DNA from 2 places in the Priestia veravalensis genome. Region 2 is predicted to be linked to the other one. Evidence: riboswitches for the same ligand, from Rfam matches in the RefSeq annotation. Region 2 holds a riboswitch; the other holds the start of a gene.
The links. A riboswitch is a leader RNA that binds a small molecule or an ion and turns the genes downstream of it on or off. The one in region 2 is predicted to bind glycine.
Positions count from the first base shown of each region.

Region 1: another riboswitch for glycine. It lies ahead of AS180_RS12845 (ACT domain-containing protein); the one in region 2 lies ahead of gcvT (glycine cleavage system aminomethyltransferase GcvT).

Region 1 is NZ_KQ758657.1:21,866-31,255, reverse strand. Features, by position in the region: gene AS180_RS12865 (LysR family transcriptional regulator) at 1-581, shown strand, start outside; gene AS180_RS12860 (Nramp family divalent metal transporter) at 620-1,876, opposite strand; gene AS180_RS12855 (DUF3900 domain-containing protein) at 2,047-3,117, shown strand; gene AS180_RS12850 (cold-shock protein) at 3,299-3,499, shown strand; partial or broken gene AS180_RS23570 (carboxypeptidase) at 3,858-3,989, shown strand; glycine riboswitch at 4,314-4,389, shown strand; gene AS180_RS12845 (ACT domain-containing protein) at 4,480-4,752, shown strand; gene AS180_RS12840 (PFL family protein) at 4,767-6,128, shown strand; gene AS180_RS12835 (cysteine-rich CWC family protein) at 6,151-6,336, opposite strand; gene AS180_RS12830 (PH domain-containing protein) at 6,340-7,740, opposite strand; gene AS180_RS12825 (PH domain-containing protein) at 7,733-8,215, opposite strand; gene AS180_RS22615 (hypothetical protein) at 8,394-8,537, opposite strand; gene AS180_RS12820 (NAD-dependent malic enzyme) at 8,659-9,390, opposite strand, start outside.
Region 2 is NZ_KQ758639.1:6,576-15,965, reverse strand. Features, by position in the region: gene gcvPA (aminomethyl-transferring glycine dehydrogenase subunit GcvPA) at 1-1,118, opposite strand, end outside; gene gcvT (glycine cleavage system aminomethyltransferase GcvT) at 1,150-2,238, opposite strand; glycine riboswitch at 2,345-2,426, opposite strand; glycine riboswitch at 2,430-2,518, opposite strand; gene AS180_RS07630 (DEAD/DEAH box helicase) at 2,705-4,381, shown strand; gene AS180_RS07625 (YqhG family protein) at 4,368-5,189, shown strand; gene AS180_RS07620 (YqzE family protein) at 5,227-5,418, opposite strand; partial or broken gene AS180_RS07615 (cupin domain-containing protein) at 5,563-6,162, shown strand; gene comGG (competence type IV pilus minor pilin ComGG) at 6,241-6,660, opposite strand; gene comGF (competence type IV pilus minor pilin ComGF) at 6,623-7,051, opposite strand; gene AS180_RS07600 (type II secretion system protein) at 7,048-7,383, opposite strand; gene comGD (competence type IV pilus minor pilin ComGD) at 7,367-7,837, opposite strand; gene comGC (competence type IV pilus major pilin ComGC) at 7,803-8,114, opposite strand; gene comGB (competence type IV pilus assembly protein ComGB) at 8,128-9,186, opposite strand; gene comGA (competence type IV pilus ATPase ComGA) at 9,167-9,390, opposite strand, start outside.

The sequences.
Region 1 (9,390 bases), on a different contig from region 2:
CGATTATATCTGCGTTTAAAGAGAATCACCCAAACGTCGCTTTTCATTTAAGACAAGGGTCTTATAAATTTCTAATTGAATCCGTTAAGAAGCGGGATATTAATATTGCGTTTTTAGGCCCTGTACCAGTAGACGATGAAGATATTGAAGGGCACATTTTATTTACAGAAAAGATACTGGCACTTGTTCCTTCAAGTCATCCTTTAGCAACACAGGAAAATTTACGCCTCCGCGATTTACGTAACGAAGATTTCGTTTTATTCCCAAATGGATTTGTGCTTCGTAAGATTGCCGTAGATGCTTGTAAGCAAGCTGGGTTTATGCCAAATATTTCATCTGAAGGTGAAGATTTAGACGCAATTAAAGGGCTAGTCTCTGCAGGTATGGGAATTACACTTTTACCTGAAAGCACCGTTTCTGAAACAACGCCCAGGTTTACAACAAAGATTCCTATTCACACACCTGAAGTAAAACGAACAGTCGGAATGATTATTCCAAGAAACCGAAATTTAGCACCTTCTGATCAAATTTTTTATGAGTTTGTTAAATCCTTTTTCGCTATGTTAGAACAGTATAAATGAAGAAACTCTTCATTTATACTGTTCTATTTTATATATGCTTAAAAAATATTAAGTAGTTCGTTTACCATTAAGACAATAAACAATAAAATACAGACAGCTAGCATGATGTTATTCCATAACGGATTACGATACTGTTTTTCTACTCGCTTTGAATTTAAAAGCCAAAGTAGCGACAGAGCTAAAAATGGCATAAATAACGCTCCTAGCGCCCCGTATGCCATAATAAGGCCAACAGGCTTTCCAATAAACAATAAAAGCATGGAAGGAAATGTTAACCAGATTAAATACGCACGGTATGGTTTGGTTTTCTCCACGACGACCCCTGGATTTTTCGCCTCTTTTTTCATAATGCGAACAAAATCAGCAAATAGATATGGTACACCGTTCCATACCCCTAACAATGACGTAAAGGAAGCTGCCCAAAAACCGATTAAAAACAGCCAGCGCATCGGTTCATTAAAGCGCTCGCCTAGCATACTCGATAACTGAATAAGACCTTGTTCACCACTCAACGTTATGCCTGTCCCAAATAAAAACTCCGCTCCTACTACGAGAAGAGACAGCGTAAAGATAGCGGTTACAATATAAGCAACAGCTGAATCAAGGCGCATAATTGAAATCCACGAACGATGGTTCCAGCCTTTTTCACGAATCCAATATCCGTAAGAAGCCATTGTAATAGAACCACCTACTCCTCCAATTAAAGCTAGAGCGTTCATCAGCGATCCTTCAGGTACTTTTGGTACCATGCCTCCAGCAAGTGCTGTTAAATTTGGAGATAGTAATATGGCAGTGCCTACAACCGTAACAAACATGATGCCAACAAAAACAGTCATTAGCTTTTCAACCAATGCATATCTCCCATTCCAAACTAATAAAAAACCAATAAGTGCATGAATAATAGCCCAAGCCCAAAGCGGGAGCTGAGGAAATAACGCATGCATGGCTAAGGCACATGATGATGAAACAGCAGCTCCAAATACAAACCCCCAAAGGACTGAATACACTCCAAAATAGCTGGTAGCCCATTTCCCCATTGAATTCCAGCCTTCTAAAATAGTTTGTCCAGTTGACAATTGCCATCTTCCTACGCCTTCATTTAAGTAGTACTTTAAAATGGCCCCTACTACAATAGCCCATGCGAACGTCATCCCAAGCGTCGCCCCCGCTACCAATGCGGCTACTAAATCCCCTGCTCCTACACCCGTTGCAGCCGTAATCAATCCCGGACCTACTTTTGAAAGTCGACTCCTCAGCCGAGTAGGTGCTTCATTCGTATGTAATTCTACAGTCATACAATTCCCTCCTTTGTTTTACTAGACTCTCGTTATCTATTATACTATTTTTTGTAAATTTTAGAAAGTTTAGATTTTTCAACCCTTTCGATATTTTATTTATCATTGACGCTTTTTTCTTTTTTCTACTATACTGAAATGATGAACTCTTAATGAAACAAGGTGAATCTATGGACTTTAAAATTAATTTCTTATCTTTTTACGTCATCCAAGTAGATGGTAAAGACGAGCAAGCAGACAAACGCTACAAGCATTTTCAAACGCTGAATACAGAAGAATACGAAGAAAGCTCAATTAAAGACTTCTTAGACGGTGAGTTTAAAAAAATTGTTAAACGTAAGGTTGAACGCCATCCAAAAGCTGAACAAGTTCCTACAAAGCTTGGTTACTTTGTCACGGAACCTGGGCACGCATTAGATTCTAATCCTAACTATAATTTATTTCATCGCACGCGCTTTGCAACGGCAAAGGAGGAATTTGAGGAAAATAGCGAACAGTTTATTCACGCATATTTAGATACCGCAGCTGTACGAGGCGGTGCTTTTTTAGTTATATCCGCTGTACCGCGCAAATATTTCGATCAGGCGTTTGTATTTATTTTAAAATGTGATTTTGAGCCCAAAGTTGCCTCAATCACCGATGAATCAACGCTCATTCGCCATGTCGAAATGGCCATTACAACCAAGAACATGAAGTCTATTCAATACCCATACATGCCTGAAGAAGGCATGGTCGAAGAAAGCGAACTTGTCATCCACCAAGCGTCTCACGCTCGTTACTTTGAAGACTTCTTGAAATTCATTGACTACAACGAGCCGATGCCCGAGATTATGAAAACACAAGTGATGGATATGGTGCGTGAACACGTCAGCGAAACGTTTGAAGCAGAAAGCGTAGAACTCGAACAGTTTGAATCAGACATGGAACTGTGGGCAACAAGTGAAAAGCGTGAGCTTCAAGAACGTTTGGATACCCATCAAGTTATGGAAGCTGCTGCTCATATCGTCGAGCATACGCCTGATGCCGAGCTTAAAATGAAGCTTGGCGAAACGGAGATTAAAGGACTGTTAGCGGATTTCGGGGAAAATATTCACTTAGCGAAAGTGAACGGACGCTATGTGGCGTTAATTGAAGCAGAATCGATTTTGTTTGAAAAAGGCGCGTCTCCAATTGAGTTTCATAAGCCTGGGGATTTGCACGGGATTATTGAGAAAATCAGCAGTAAGCGCTGGGAAGAATGAGCCAAAAATAATAAACGGACGCATCTATTTTTTACTTTACTTGCAATACTGAACTGTTTCTGTTATTCTTAAGAAGAATTATTTTTGTTCGGTAAGGATTGACAAGTTAACAACTTTCGTCTGAAGATTTGAGCAAGAATAGTAACACAATGTGTGCAAAGCACACGAGGAGGCAACAACAATGGAACAAGGTAAAGTAAAATGGTTTAACGCAGAAAAAGGTTTTGGATTCATCGAGCGCGAAAACGGAGACGATGTATTCGTACATTTCTCAGCAATCCAAAGCGAAGGTTTCAAATCTTTAGATGAAGGTCAAGCTGTAACTTTTGAAGTAGAGCAAGGTCAACGTGGACCTCAAGCTACTAACGTTCAAAAAGCGTAATTAATACGGACATCTATGTACAGACTCTACTTGTAGAGTCTGTTTTTAATTTACATTGAAATTTGGACATAATAAAAACCCTACTCACGAATGAATAGGGAACATCAAAACACAGATAGTAACTGGTAAAGAAAATGGTAAACTTAGTATAGCATAGTATTCTTATAATACCTAATTTTTTATTACACATCTCATGATAATCAGTAACTAACCATCCACTGCGATATCCGCCCTCTCCCTCTTTCTCCTCGTCTTAACTTTCACTTATTTGTACAGTTACAATAATTTGTTTACATTCTACTTTAAATATTCTCAAAATACAGTATTTTAAGCTCATGCCTTTTTTAACTAATGGCACATTAAACAAACAATCACTACTTTAGACTCAACTGTAAGAGCTATTTCAGATGGCTCAATAGAAAATGCAGATACAAGCTTTTGGGACACGCTTGCCTCCCAAACAACTCGCCCTTCTGGAGAAGACGAGTAATAAAAATTATCACAGGAAAGCGACTGATAGGCGCTTTCCTTTTTTTCTATTTATAACAATTGTACCCTTTTCCCTTTGCTGAACTATTGATGAAAAGCCTTAGCTCCTACCTCTCCTCTCACCTTTTGCTTCCATTGCTCTATTTTTAAGTGTGATATAGCACAAAACACTCTCCCATTCTAAGTAAACATGATGAAACAATAGAAATGTTCAAAAAACATTGACTATCTTTTCTTTTGTTGATATGATTTTTCTATTGGTTTTTGAGCCAATGTTAAATTGAATATTCCCCAAGCAATGATTGTTGTGGATAACACTACAACAGGAGCAGCTTCTGGAGAGACCGCTTAGGCGGCGCCGAAGGATTCACAATCTCAGGCAAAAGGACAGAAGAGTAACGATACATACGTATGTTATTCGATGACCTATTCGAGATTGGATTCTTCCAATCTCTTTTTTTATTTTCTATATTATTTTTGAGGTGATTATTATGCAACAAAAGCGCGCTGTGGTTAGCGTAATTGGACAAGATCAAGTAGGGATTATTTCAAGCGTCACAACTGTCTTATCAAATCAAGGTGTTAACATCCTCGATATTAGTCAGACAATATTACAAGATTTCTTTACGATGATGATGATTGTCGATGTATCAGCTATTGAACTAAACTCGCTACAACATTCTTTAAATAACGTTAGCGAAGAGCTTGGTTTAAAAATTCACGTGCAGCTTGAAGAAACGTTTCAAGCTATGCATCGCGTATAAAAGGAGGAATAAATATGAGTATTGCTTTAACAGAAATGATGGAAACCATCCGAATGGTTCAAATGGAGAACCTCGATATCCGTACAGTAACAATGGGTATCAGTTTAAGAGACTGTGCTGATTCTAACTTTGAAACAATGAATCAAAATGTCTACAACAAAATTGTTTCATATGCAGGTGAATTAAAAGAAACTGCTGAACAGGTTGAAAAAGAATATGGAATTCCAATTGTAAATAAACGTATTTCAATTACTCCTATCGCAGAGATTTTAGGTCATGCAACGGTTGAACAAACAATCACGCTCGCTAAAACATTAGACCGTGCTGCACAACAGGTTGGTGTCGATTTTATCGGAGGCTTCTCAGCTCTTATTCATAAAGGAATTTCAAAGAGTGATCAAACGTTGCTAGACGCGTTACCTGAAGCTCTTAGCGTAACAGAACGCGTTTGTTCTTCAATCTCAGTAGCCACCACTCGTACCGGTATTAATATGGATGCTGTAAAACAGCTCGGCGTTATTATTAAAGAAGCGGCTAACCGTACAAAAGATCGTGATGGCATTGCTTGCGCCAAGCTGGTTGTGTTCTGTAACCCTGTTGAAGATAATCCATTTATGGCCGGGGCTTTTCACGGCTCAGGTGAAGGTGAAGTGGTCTTAAACGTAGGTGTTAGTGGCCCTGGTGTTGTTTTAAATGCACTAAAACGTCATCCTAATGCTGATTTAGGTGAGGTATCTGAAGTAATTAAAAAGACGGTATTTAAAATTACGCGCGCTGGTGAGTTAATTGGACGCGTAGTGGCTGAACGACTAAACGTTCCCTTTGGCATCATGGATTTATCACTGGCTCCTACTAATGCTATTAACGACAGCGTTGCTGAAATTTTAGAAGAAATTGGGTTAGAACGTGTGGGTACTCATGGTACAATTGCTGCGTTAGCACTTATGAACGATGCTGTGAAAAAAGGAGGCGCAATGGCTAGCTCTTACGTTGGTGGTCTAAGTGGGGCTTTTATTCCGGTCAGTGAAGATAACGGGATGATTAAAGGTATTACCGACGGTTCTCTAAATCTATCAAAACTTGAAGCGATGACCTGCGTATGTTCTGTTGGTTTAGATATGATTGCTTTAACAGGAGATGTTAGTCCTGCTACGCTTTCAGGAATGATTGCTGATGAAGCGGCAATTGGAATGATTAACAAAAAAACAACCGCAGTACGCGTTATCCCTGTTCCCGGTAAAAGTGAAGGTGAAATGGTAGAATTCGGTGGTCTTCTAGGACGAGCTCCAGTCATGGGTGTTAACCCTTATAGCTCTGAGCGATTAGTAAATCGCGGTGGACGAATTCCTGCTCCCCTACAAGCATTGATTAATTAAGTAAAAAGAGTCAGCGTAATCATTACTCTTCACGCTGACTCTCTTTATACGCTTGCAGACAAGATTTGCAAATGCAAGAATGACTAGATTTTGCTTTTAACGCATCTGGAAACTCTTCTTCTGCGCACCAGCAAGTAAACTCTTCTTCTTTTAAAACATGCTGACATCCATTCTTTTTTCCACACAGTGGACAGGTTCTGTTAATCATAACTCACTCTTTCTTTACATCCCAATGTGTAGCTTTATCAAAGATCGGCTTCCATATGCGCTCCGGTAAATAGCCAACTCCGTAGGAAGAACCAAGACCCATTGTTGATACAATAAGATGACGACATCCTTTTTCCCAAAACCTGCTGCTTGCTTTCACCTTTACATCCTGAATCTTTCTGCGCTGCATAACCGTTGTTTTTCGAGTAATAAACTGCGATCGAATACTTAAAAATTCATGGGTCATCGCTACGCCTCCTTGGTGATATCCAAACCATGTTAACAACGAAGTAGCTAACAAAATGACAACCACTCCCCACACAAGCTGAACTTTCCAAAAGCTGATTGCTACTGCTGCAATGCAAGCTGTAATGAAGACATATGATAGCTTATACCATACATAATTGCGCACTACGTTTGGCTTAAACTCAAGATAACGATAAGTAGGAAGATACTCTGAAAAAACCTCCGTTATTTCCTTTTGTTTTAAAAATGGGTGTAAATACACTTTTTGCTCTAAATCAGAAGTTACGACTTTTAACGAAATGGCTCCCCAACCAAATAAACGCTGAAGCAAACCTTCTTCAACTGTAACCGCCTTAATTTTTTCAAAAGGAATCGTAAGCGAGCTTTTGTTTAATAGCCCGTATTGAACTTGAAGGTGCTTTTCATAGCGCTCCACCATAAAATTACCAAAGCGGATTACGTACAAGATAATAGAAAGTATATATGCTATGCATAAAATAAAAAATACTAATATGATAATAGCTAATATAGACTGCGTAACAATCTGTTCATAAGCATCTTGAATCCACGGGTTGATTAAGTCATCCACGTATTCGTATAGTACACCCAGTCCAGCAAAGATATAGCCAAAGTTCGCCGATAGCGCAGCAGCAATCACTAAGCGACTGGTGGGCACCTTTAATGTTTTAATGATTTGTTTTCTTTCAGGACTCTCTTCTACTGAAAAAGACTCCCCTGCTTGCAGCATTGTTTTTAACTCATGGGCGTCTTTCATTAAAACACCTGGTAAATCGACTTCTGCACCCATTCCTGTTCCACCTGCTGTTTCAATACGAAGCCGTGCCAGTTTAACTAGGCGAAACAGAAAAGGCTGATCAATTTGAATCGATTGAATACGCGTTCGTTGGATAAAACTATTTTCTTTTTTAAAGACTCCTTTTTTAATTCGAATTTCTTTTTCTGTAACTTCGTAGCGAAATGTTTGCCATTTAACAAATGCAAAAAACAAGCTGATACCTATAATAATTAAACCAACCCACCAGTATGTCAGTACTTTATCTCGCTGAAGAATGATTAAAAATGCAAATGGTAAAATATTGTCTTTTATGTACTTTGCAGCTTGAACAATAACGGCAAGTGGGTGCAGCTTTTTATTCATATTCGTCCTTCACCTCTGCCATCTTTGCGATTGTTTCGCGTAAATTATTTGCGTCTTCTGATTGTAGTGCCGGAAATTCAAGAAATCCTGCAGCTGTTACAACATTAATTGAAGCCAGACCGTATTTACGCAAAATTGGCCCCGTTGATGTTTCCACATGTTGAACCTTCACAATCGGCACTTTTGTATGATTCCAGATAAACAAACCTTTTTGTACTTCGATATGCGTCTCTGTTAGTTGATACGAATACACTTTCATGTAAATGCTCGGAGCGATGACAACATAAACAATAAAGCTAACGATTAGCAGAGCTCCAGAAACCCAAAAAATCCAGATCCACCAATTAAAAAAATAGACAAGAACATAATAACCAATCGTTCCTGCTAACCACAATATATGTGGCAATAGCGCTTGAATTCTCATTGCGCTTTTTGCTTCGGAAGGTAGCTTCCCCTGTAAATGTGTAATTTCCATATGTATTTCCTCTCAATTCATGTATTCTTTCTTCTTATACGCTTGAGCTGCCCAAAAAGTTTCAATAATATGTATTTTTTCATATTTTTTCATATTTTTTCTAATTTGTATACAAAAAGAGAGTAGGACATACCAAAACAAATTTTCAACAAGACGAACACTCCCTTTTCTCACCTCCTTACATTGTCACAACATGTTCGTTCCATTGCGCTACGGCCACTCGCTTTCCGCGGGGAGGAACCTGAGCTTCCTCGCTATGCTGCGGGATCTCCGTTTTCCCTCTCTTTCCCGCAGGAGTCGAGTGCCCTACGCTCCATTCCACCCTGTTTCCAAACTAGGTTTTCCCAATCAACAAAAAACCTGAACGATTAAAAGTGAGGAACTCTCAATCGTTCAGGTTTATCATTGACTGAATTACTTATGTCCCAGCCTCTTTTTATTCATTATTGATAAACGTTCTTTTTTACGTCACTTTGTACTGCTGCGCGCTCTACTGCTTCAGCAACAGCTTCATGTACATTAACATTTAGCGGATGAGGCACTAGATCCCCTGGCTTTGTTGAATTTGCAATCGCTTCTGCAGCTGCAACTAGCATTTTGTGAGTAATATCACGAACACCAGCGTTTAGTACGCCACGGAAAATACCTGGGAATCCTAATACATTGTTTACAGAGCGTCCATCTGTTGCATAAATTGCACCAGCTTCTAACGCATCTTCTTGTTCGATTTCAGGTTTTGGATTTGATAGAGCCAAAATAATTTGTCCCTTTTGTACCCATTCTTTTTTAATAAGTCCTGGTACACCAGTTGTTGCAATAACAATATCACTTTGCTCCATTAGCTCTTCTAAGCTATCAACTGTTTCGCCTCCATAAGAGCGAAGACGATCTTTTGCTTCTTCAGATTTATCAGCGCCAACTACGCTTTCGACACCATATGCCATTAGCATGCGGCATATGGCAATACCAGCTGCCCCAAGGCCAATTTGACCAACGCGAGCTTGTTTTAAGTTAACACCTGCACTGCGACAAGCTGAGATAGCTGCAGCTAACGTAACTACGGCCGTTCCATGCTGATCGTCATGCATAACAGGAATGTCTAGTTCTTTCTTTAAGCGCTCTTCCACTTCAAAACAGTGTGGAGAACCAATATCTTCAAGCAAGATACCACCAAA
Region 2 (9,390 bases):
TCGCTTGCTTTTAATGCGTTATATGCATAATGCGTTTTTGATAAATTTTGCGTAGCCATTTCCTTTACCCCTTGCTTTCCTAAGGCAGTCATCGCTACTGAAGCTGCAAGTGCATTTAACGCTTGATTTGAACAAATGTTTGAAGTTGCTTTATCACGGCGAATATGTTGCTCACGTGCTTGAAGCGTTAAGACAAAGCCGCGCTTACCATTTTCATCAATCGTTTGACCAACTAAGCGTCCCGGAATTTTACGCATTAACTTTGTCGTTGTAGCAAAGTAGCCGCAGTGAGGACCACCGAACTGTGTTGGAATACCAAAAGGTTGTGCATCTCCTACAACAATATCAGCACCAAACTGACCCGGAGGAGTTAACAATCCAAGAGATAGTGGATTGCTTGATACAACAAACATTCCTTTTCCTTGATGAGCAATGGCTTCAATTTCTCTTAAAGGTTCTACTTGACCAAAGAAGTTTGGATACTGAACGATGACAGCCGCTACATCATCATCCATGCGCTCCTTCAGCACCGTCAGATCCGTTACGCCGTCTTTGCTTGGTACTTCTACTACTTCAATGTACTGACCTGCTGCGTACGTTTCTAACACAGCTCGTGATTCAGGGTGAACTGTTTCTGAAACTAACACTTTTTTCTTTCTCGTTTGACCTGCACTTAACATGGCTGCCTCAGCAAGTGCTGTACCACCATCGTACATGGATGAATTGGCAACATCCATTCCTGTTAGCTCACAAATCATCGTTTGAAATTCAAAGATAGCCTGCAGCTCTCCTTGCGAAATTTCAGGCTGATATGGTGTATAAGCTGTGTAAAACTCTGAACGCGAAATAACGTGATCAACAATAATTGGCATATAGTGATCATAAACACCTGCTCCTAAAAATGAAGCGTATTCCTTTACGTTCTTATTTTTAGTAGCTAAGTTTGTTAACTCTTTTACTAGCTCAGATTCTGATGCCGCTTTTTTTATATTGTATTCCCCTTGGAAACGAACGCTTTCTGGGATATCTGAAAACAACTCATCCACTGAAGACACGCCAATTGCCTTTAACATTTGCTGCTGATCTTCTGATGTCATTGGTAAATAACGATGTACCATTCTTTTGTCCCCTCTCTTTAATTACCCAACATTATTTTGAACGCTTATAAAAAGGTGTCTTCACGACTTTTGCTTTTAAACGTCTTTTTCGCACTTGCACATACACTTCTGTACCTAGCTCAGCATGTTTAGCATCGATAAGTGCAAGACCAATGTTTTTATTTAAAGTTGGCGATTGTGTGCCTGTTGTAACAAAGCCAATCTCTTCTTCCTCACTAAACACTTCATATCCATGTCGTGGAATTCCTTTATCAATCATTTCAAGCCCAACAAGCTTGCGGTTTGGTCCTTCTTCACGCTGACGCTTTAATACCTCTTTGCCGATAAAATCTTCTTTATCCGTTTTCACTGCAAATCCGATACGTGCTTCAATTGGCGTAATATCTTTTGAAAGCTCTTGACCATATAAAGCTAAAGTTGCTTCAAAACGAAGCGTGTCTCGTGCTCCTAATCCACACGGAACTACCTCTTCATTTTTTAAAAGCTCAGTCCAAAGCGTTACTACATCTGATGCAGAACAGTACAGTTCAAAACCATCCTCGCCTGTATAACCTGTACGTGAAACAAGCGCTCTCACACCTGCTACTTCTACATCATCTTTAAATGTAAATGGTTTCAAGTCAGATAATGATTCATCTGTTAATTTCTGTAAAACACCTTGTGCAGCTGGACCTTGCAAAGCTAGTAAAGCAAACTCACTTGAACGATTTACAAGCTCAATACCCTCTGGCTTATGCTGCTGTAGCCATTCGAAGTCTTTTTCAATATTTGCTGCGTTTACAACAAGCAGGTAGTCATCTTCTCCTTTTTGATAAACAAGGAGATCATCCACTGTGCCCCCATCTTCATAGCACATCGCGGTATATAGTGCTTTACCTGGACGTAATACTGAAACATCATTCGTCATAACTTTTTGTAAAAATGCCAAGCTAGTTGTCCCTTTTACATCAAACTCTCCCATGTGAGAAACATCGAACAGGCCAGCTTTTGTACGAACCGCATGATGTTCTTCTTTAATAGATGAGAATTGAACTGGAAGAGCCCAACCTCCAAAATCAATAATCTTTCCACCGTACTGTTGATAGACATCGTAAAGTGGTGTTTTGTTTAGCTCAGTCATTTAACATCCTCCTCATATAAGGCCATTTGCTTTGGTTTCGGGGAATCATCGTATCTTTTTTACACATAAAAAAGGACAGAGAACTCCCTGCTGTATAGCAGGAAGTCTCTGTCCTTTTCACCTGAAAGTTTACCCGTTAAATAGGTTTGCCTCGTGGGTGGTCTATTCGAAATAGACGCTCTCCAGAGTTGCGTCCAACAAGAGTCTTTTTGCCTGAGAGATTCACATGTTGTTTGCTCCTTCGGCGCCACTTTAAAGCAGTCTCTCCCCTTGTCATCATTCGCCTCTATAAAGTTTGTAATTTTGGGCATACTACTAAGAAACTATTACTTACACACATCAATAACAAAATAGTTCATTTAGTGACAATCTATTTTCTATTTTAAATTTTCTAAAATATATTTTTATCCTACATGATTCTGTTCAGCAGTTCAATAAAAACTTTCAGAAAGGAGCAAAACTAACGATGAACATCAGTATGAAGAAAGATGAAGCATGGGAATCTACTTTTTTAAATAAACTTGAGCAAGACGGCTCTTGGTCTGATTGGGAAATGTATAAATTAGCATATGAAATCGAGGAGCAAACGTTAATTACTGAATTTGAAGGTCTGCAAGCACCTCGCCATTTAACAGACCTAACCCCGCATCCACACCAGTTAGAAGTAGCTAAAAAAGTGGTAGAAGAAATGAATGGAAAAGCGATTTTAGCTGACGAAGTGGGGCTTGGAAAGACAATTGAAGCAGGACTCATTTTAAAAGAATATATGATTCGTGGTCTTGTGAAAAAAGCCCTTATTCTTGTACCAGCATCACTTGTATCCCAATGGGCAATGGAACTTAACCATAAATTTTTTATTCCTGCTGTTCCACAAAAGAAAACATACGTGTGGGAGCAATGCGACGTAGTAGTATCATCCATTGATACAGCCAAGCGCTCCCCTCATCGCGAAATTGTATTAGAACAAGATTATGACCTTATCATCATCGATGAAGCTCATAAACTAAAAAATAATAAAACAAAAAACTATGAGTTTGTTCAAAGCTTAAAGAAAAAGTTCTGCTTATTATTAACAGCGACACCAATTCAAAATCGAGTAGAAGAGATTTTCAACTTAGTTTCGTTATTAAAACCAGGCCACCTAGGAAACAAAGATTATTTTGCTGATTTATTTTCTGCTAAGAAACGTTCTGTTCAAAATGATGAGTATTTAAAGGAACTCGTTAACAAAGTGATGATTCGAAACCGCAGGCAAGACACAGGTATTGAATGGACAAAACGAATTGTTCAAACCGTTCCTGTTGAGTTTTCATCTGAAGAACGAGAGTTGTATGATCAAATCACTTCATTTAAGCAACATTCAAATTTACCCAGCAGTTCCTTTGCAATTTTAACATTGCAGCGCGAAGCTTGTAGCAGTCGCGAAGCAGTATTTATGACCTTAAAAAGCATGCTTGAACGCCAAGAGGACGAAAACAGTGAAAAAGCTACTCAGATGCTTAAACCACTCCTTGAAAAAGTACAAACCGTTCCTCAAAATGCGAAAGCAGAAAAGGTAATTGAATTAATTCAACAGATTAATGATAAAGTCATCATTTTTACGGAATATCGAGCAACTCAGCTTTATTTACAGTGGTATTTAAAACAACACGGTATTACATCTGTTCCGTTTAGGGGTGGATTTAAGCGTGGAAAAAAAGACTGGATGAAACAGCTTTTTGAAAGCCATGCTCAAGTTTTTATCGCAACGGAAGCTGGAGGTGAAGGAATTAACCTTCAATTCTGTCACCATATCATTAACTACGACCTACCTTGGAACCCAATGAGATTAGAGCAACGAATTGGACGCGTTCATAGACTGGGTCAACAGCATGATGTGCACATTTATAATCTAGCAATTGAGAATACAGTCGAAGAACATATTTTAAAGCTACTTTATGAAAAAATAAATTTATTTGAGCGTGTTGTTGGTGAGCTCGATGAAATTTTAACCAAACTAGAAATTGATAACATTGAAGATCACATTCAAGATATTCTTCTTCATTCACGAAGTGAAGGAGAAATGAAAATTAAGATGAACAATCTTACATCCATTATTGAATATCACGAAGATGAAGAAGGTGAACAGCATGCAGCAAACTGAAATTCATCAATTTCTCAAAAAATATTTCACGGCACATAACTGTGACTTGACAGAAGACGACCCATCTTATTTGAAGGTTCAGCTTACTATTGAAATGGATAAAGAGCTTATGAACCGACCTTTTTATTGGCATTATATTGAAAAAACAGGCGGGAAACCTAATCCTGCTTCACTTACGTTTATCACCGATCCAACTTATGATGATTCATCTGTACAAGGCGAAAAAATTCACTTTGGCTCACCGCGTTTACATCAAATTTTTGGGTCAGCCCAAAAGTTTGGAGGATTCGTTCACTTATATGAAAAAATGCATTCTCACTCACAATCGCAGCGTTCACTTCAGCCTTGGCTTGCTTTAAATATGAAGGTTTCGTATAAGTGTGACCGAAAAAAAGATGAATTACTATCGCTTGGGTTAAATTTAATTACGGGAGCGATTCTTGATAACTTTCAGCTGATGATGTCCAAACAAAACTTCACGTCAAAGATTCCTGATTATTGCTTTACGCTATCGCCAATTATTCGCCCCAAAAGCGGAATTTCAAGATTATCAGCTTATGTGGAAGATCACATTTCAAAGCAGCCGATGGATTGGGCAAAAAAAGCGCAAGAAAGATGGTATGAAGACCTTGCACTTTTAGATCATTTCTATGAGAATATGGAAGAGCTACCCGAAAGCTATACGACAGAAAAACAGGCTTTACAAGATTTATATGAGCCTGTTATTTTAACGAAAATTGTAAACGGCGGATTGTTTTACTTGTCTGAACAAACTGTTAATCATCACCTTTCACGTCATTTCGTATAAAACATTCTATAAATAAAAAAGGTAAAAAGAGCGCAGGCTACTTTTTACCTTTTTTCGTATTTCGATACCAGATTTGAAATGAAAGAGGAATCATTCCAAACCACCTATTAAAAAACGGATCTCGTGTCTTTTTCTTTTCAATTCGTTTGGTTTTACGAATTTCTTTCGGTTGATCCATATATTGAACAAGCTGCTGCGTTACGTACTTCACGTAGTCGTTTGTTTTCACATCATCATCTCCTACGAACTAGTATATCCTCGCTGAAAAGCTATTAATCAAAAGCAAGAAAACTTTGTGATGATGTAACACATTCTTTCCTGACTAATAATATGATACGTTATATTCTTTTGTAAGAAAGAGGTTGAAACAACTATGAGTCATTCTGGATTTGTTCCTGATAATTCGAATATTAAGAAGACGTCTGGTACACCAAACTTATCGTTTAACTACCAAAACAGCGTATTATTTAAACGAAACACCAACAACATTGCGTATCAAGTAACATCTACACAGCTCCCTGCCATGATCGGTTGAGCTTTTGTAGACTTATATTTAACTAAAGGCTATATGAGAGAACCCCATTGGCACCCAAATGCTTGGGAGTTAGATGTGGTGATTTCTGGAGAAGTCGAGGTATCAATTATAGATCCCGATACGAGCACCCTGCATACGTATCGTATTAAAAAAGGAAATGTAGCATTTATCCCAATGGGTTGGTGGCACTGGATTGAACCATTAACAGAAGAAGCTCACCTTCACCTTTTCTTTAATAACGACCAGTTTGAATCAGCAGAAGGTTCAGACATCCTTCGCTTAACACCTCCTGAAGTGTTTCAAAAAGCTTATAATGTCAACGAAAGCCAAATTAAACAAGCATTGGAACCCACTGATGAAACGGTTGTGATTGGGCCTCCTTTCACTAACCATTCAAAGCGTAATGTAGAACATCATCATGTAAAAGTCAAATATTAATGATAAAGATGTTGAATTTGATGATTAACAACAAAAGACCTTGATTTCTTCATAAACTCAAGGTCTTTTGCTCTATCTCTAAACCCAGGCAATTACCTTACCGCTTTCTCGCTGAAAAGTAATTGTATGAATAAGCTGTCTTTCTTCTTTTGTAGCGCAGCGAACTTGAATAGTCACACTATCCTCTGTCTGCCTTAGTATTTGGTACTTAACGGTTCCTGAATCATAAGTTAGTACCCCATTGCTTTCTTGTGAAAAATTATTTGTTTGAACGTCTGCTTGTAAATCTCGGACTCCTTTTTGCAGTAAATAGTCTAATTCATAGCGCTGATTTACTTCGGCATAAAACGTACTTTTCGTTACAAAATACACCAACTGGTGGGATAGTAAAAATAAAAATAGCGCACTAAAGGCTAGTACAAAGGGAAGCGCAAAACCCGCTTGGTACGCTTTCCTATCTTTATTCAACATCCATAAATGTTTTAATCGTTGTTTCATGAATTTCACCGTGTTTATATACCACCTTAACATGAAGCAGATTACTTTCGTATTTGTACTCAATTAACTTCACAAACTGCAAGACAACTTCATGACCACTCTGGTCAACCCTACGCCGAACCTTATCGTTAAAAGGTTCATACGTAACTAAAGGCTCTCCATCTATTCGTAATGATAAAATTCTTTCGTTAACGCTAACATGATGCGCTCTTCGATACTCCTTTGTTAACTGCTGAATAAAGATTTCCCATTCCATTTCTGTTGCTAGGTCATCAGGGGCATATTTTTGGTTAGCCAATGACAAGACAGGCGGAATAAAGGATACTATTACAAAGAAAATCGTTAAACTAAGCAACATTTCTACTAATGTAAAACCTTTTTGGTTCCTCATTTTAACGTAGATTCACATCTTTCTATGATTTTCTGATTAGTTCTTTTCCAAGAAACACACCACTTTGGAACCGGTTCTTCTTTGAATACAAGGAGGTATTCAACCCCGTTATACATCCTCTTTTCAGAGAGTAAGTGCTTTTGATCAGCATCCGTCATGACTTTTTCATACAAAAGCGCATCTCCTACATACATTCGCTTCTTATCTTTTTCAGCTTGTATTGCTTGAATATATAAAGGAACAATCACAGCGGTGAGCATAATCAGCGCACTGAATGCTACTAGCATTTCCAGTAATGTGAAGCCTGTTTGATTATTATATTTTCGTAACATAAAAGCGTCCTCTTCCAATTTGGAACGTGACCTTATATGTTTCTTTGTTACTTGAAATAAACAAGCTTTTTGCCTGCGAAATATTTCCTTGCTCATTGTATTGAATCGAACTTGTACCACTGCTAAACACAACGCGAATATTCGAATGATAACCTCTTTGCATAATGGGCCTTTCAGCTCCAATCTTAAGCAACAAATATCGGGAGTTGGCTGGCTCAAATGTAAGCCTTGCCGGACGCTGAGTAGTGATGGCTATTTGTTGCGTATAAAAGGTATCTGCTTGAAGTTGTCGTAAAAATGAGGTTAACTGATAGTGGGCCATAAGAGGTTTTAAATTGATGACGATGATTAACACCATAACTTGCACAATGGCTAACACGATTAAGGACTCGATTAGCGTAAAGCCTTTTTGATTCATTTTACGAGTTTCCATCACTCGCTGATACGCGTCCATCCGTACCTATTGTAATTTTCGAACCATTTGGACACACCGTTCCTTCTTTTAAGTATCCTCCGCTTTCAAGCTCGTTTAAAGTAGGCTTTGTTCCGTTTTCAAGCTCATACACCTGCACTTGTGCTTCCACTGTTTTCACTAAAGCCGAGCATCCTTTATTGTTAATAACAGCGTTATGCTTTAATACATTTGGCACCATAATAAGCAATAGCACTGTAATAACTAACATAACAATGAGCATCTCAATTAAAGTAAAACCTTTCTCATTTTTTAACATGTTTGAATCCCCTTTATAAACTCGACATAATTTCTAGCATTGGCATCATGACTGACATATACATAAGTAGAATAACGATACCAATAAAGGCGAACGTAATGGGCTGAACATATTTGAGAATGTGAAAAACCCATTCTTCCATTCTCTCAACCATATATAGGCTGTAGTCGTACAATTCTTTTGCTAAATCCCCATTTTTTTGTCCATGAACAACGACCTCTGCTAAATCTTTTTGATAATAAGGACGTGTTTGTAAAATTTGATTAAGAGATTTTCCAGCGGCAAGTTCTGTTGTGAAAAGCTTAGCTTCTTCTCTAAAAAAAGGATAGTGTTGCTGCAGCTGAAAGAGCGAGAGACACTCATAAATTGATAGTCCACCTTTTAATAAATTACTCGTATGAACCGCGAAAAAATAGGAGTTAAACAGCTTAGTGAACTGCTTCATAAAAGGAATTTTCATCAAAATGTTCATTTTCTTTACAGGAGCAAGCTTTTTTGTACTAATAAGATACAGACCTCCTATTAGCAACAAGGTTCCAGAGATTCCAAGAAGTGCGTGTGGAAAGTAAGACATAGTCGACATAAAGATAAGAAGAAATGGTGATTGTTCGTGTCCCATTGTTTTATAAAGAGACTGAAAATGCGGTAACAAAACGGTGCTTAATATAAATAAAATCCCAAGGATGAAACTTAAAAGTAAAAGTGGATATTGTACTAGCTTTTGAAATCGTTTCTTGTTTTTTATCTTCTCACTTAGCATATGACTACTTTCTTTTAGCGCAAAATGAAGATCTCCATGCTGTTCAGCAAAATAAAGGTAGCTTAATACGTCTCGGTGAAACTTCAGTTTTAGAAGACAGCTGTGCAAAGACTCGCCTTGACGCATTGCCATTAAACAAGCATCCACATCGCTACGCTGCTTCGCTGATAGCTGGAATGCTATAAACGATAAAGCTTGAGATAGCGTATATCCTTTTTCAACAAGCTTCGATAACTGACTTAAAACTTTAGCTTGTTTGGAAAGTCCCCAATGTTTGTTTGATGTCTTTCGTTTAATAAGACCCCCACCCATCTAGCGCATGTGAATACAAATACCCAAGCGCAATACCTTTTCGAATTGCATCTCTTAGTCGTGCATAATCATATTGAAATTCCTTTCCTTTCACTTCATTAATTACTTCGTTTACTTCCCTTCCATATAGAAGCTCATACACGCTAGCCTGTCTATTTAAACGCTCTTTCTTACATAGCGGATGACAGCTTCCTTCACAAAAAT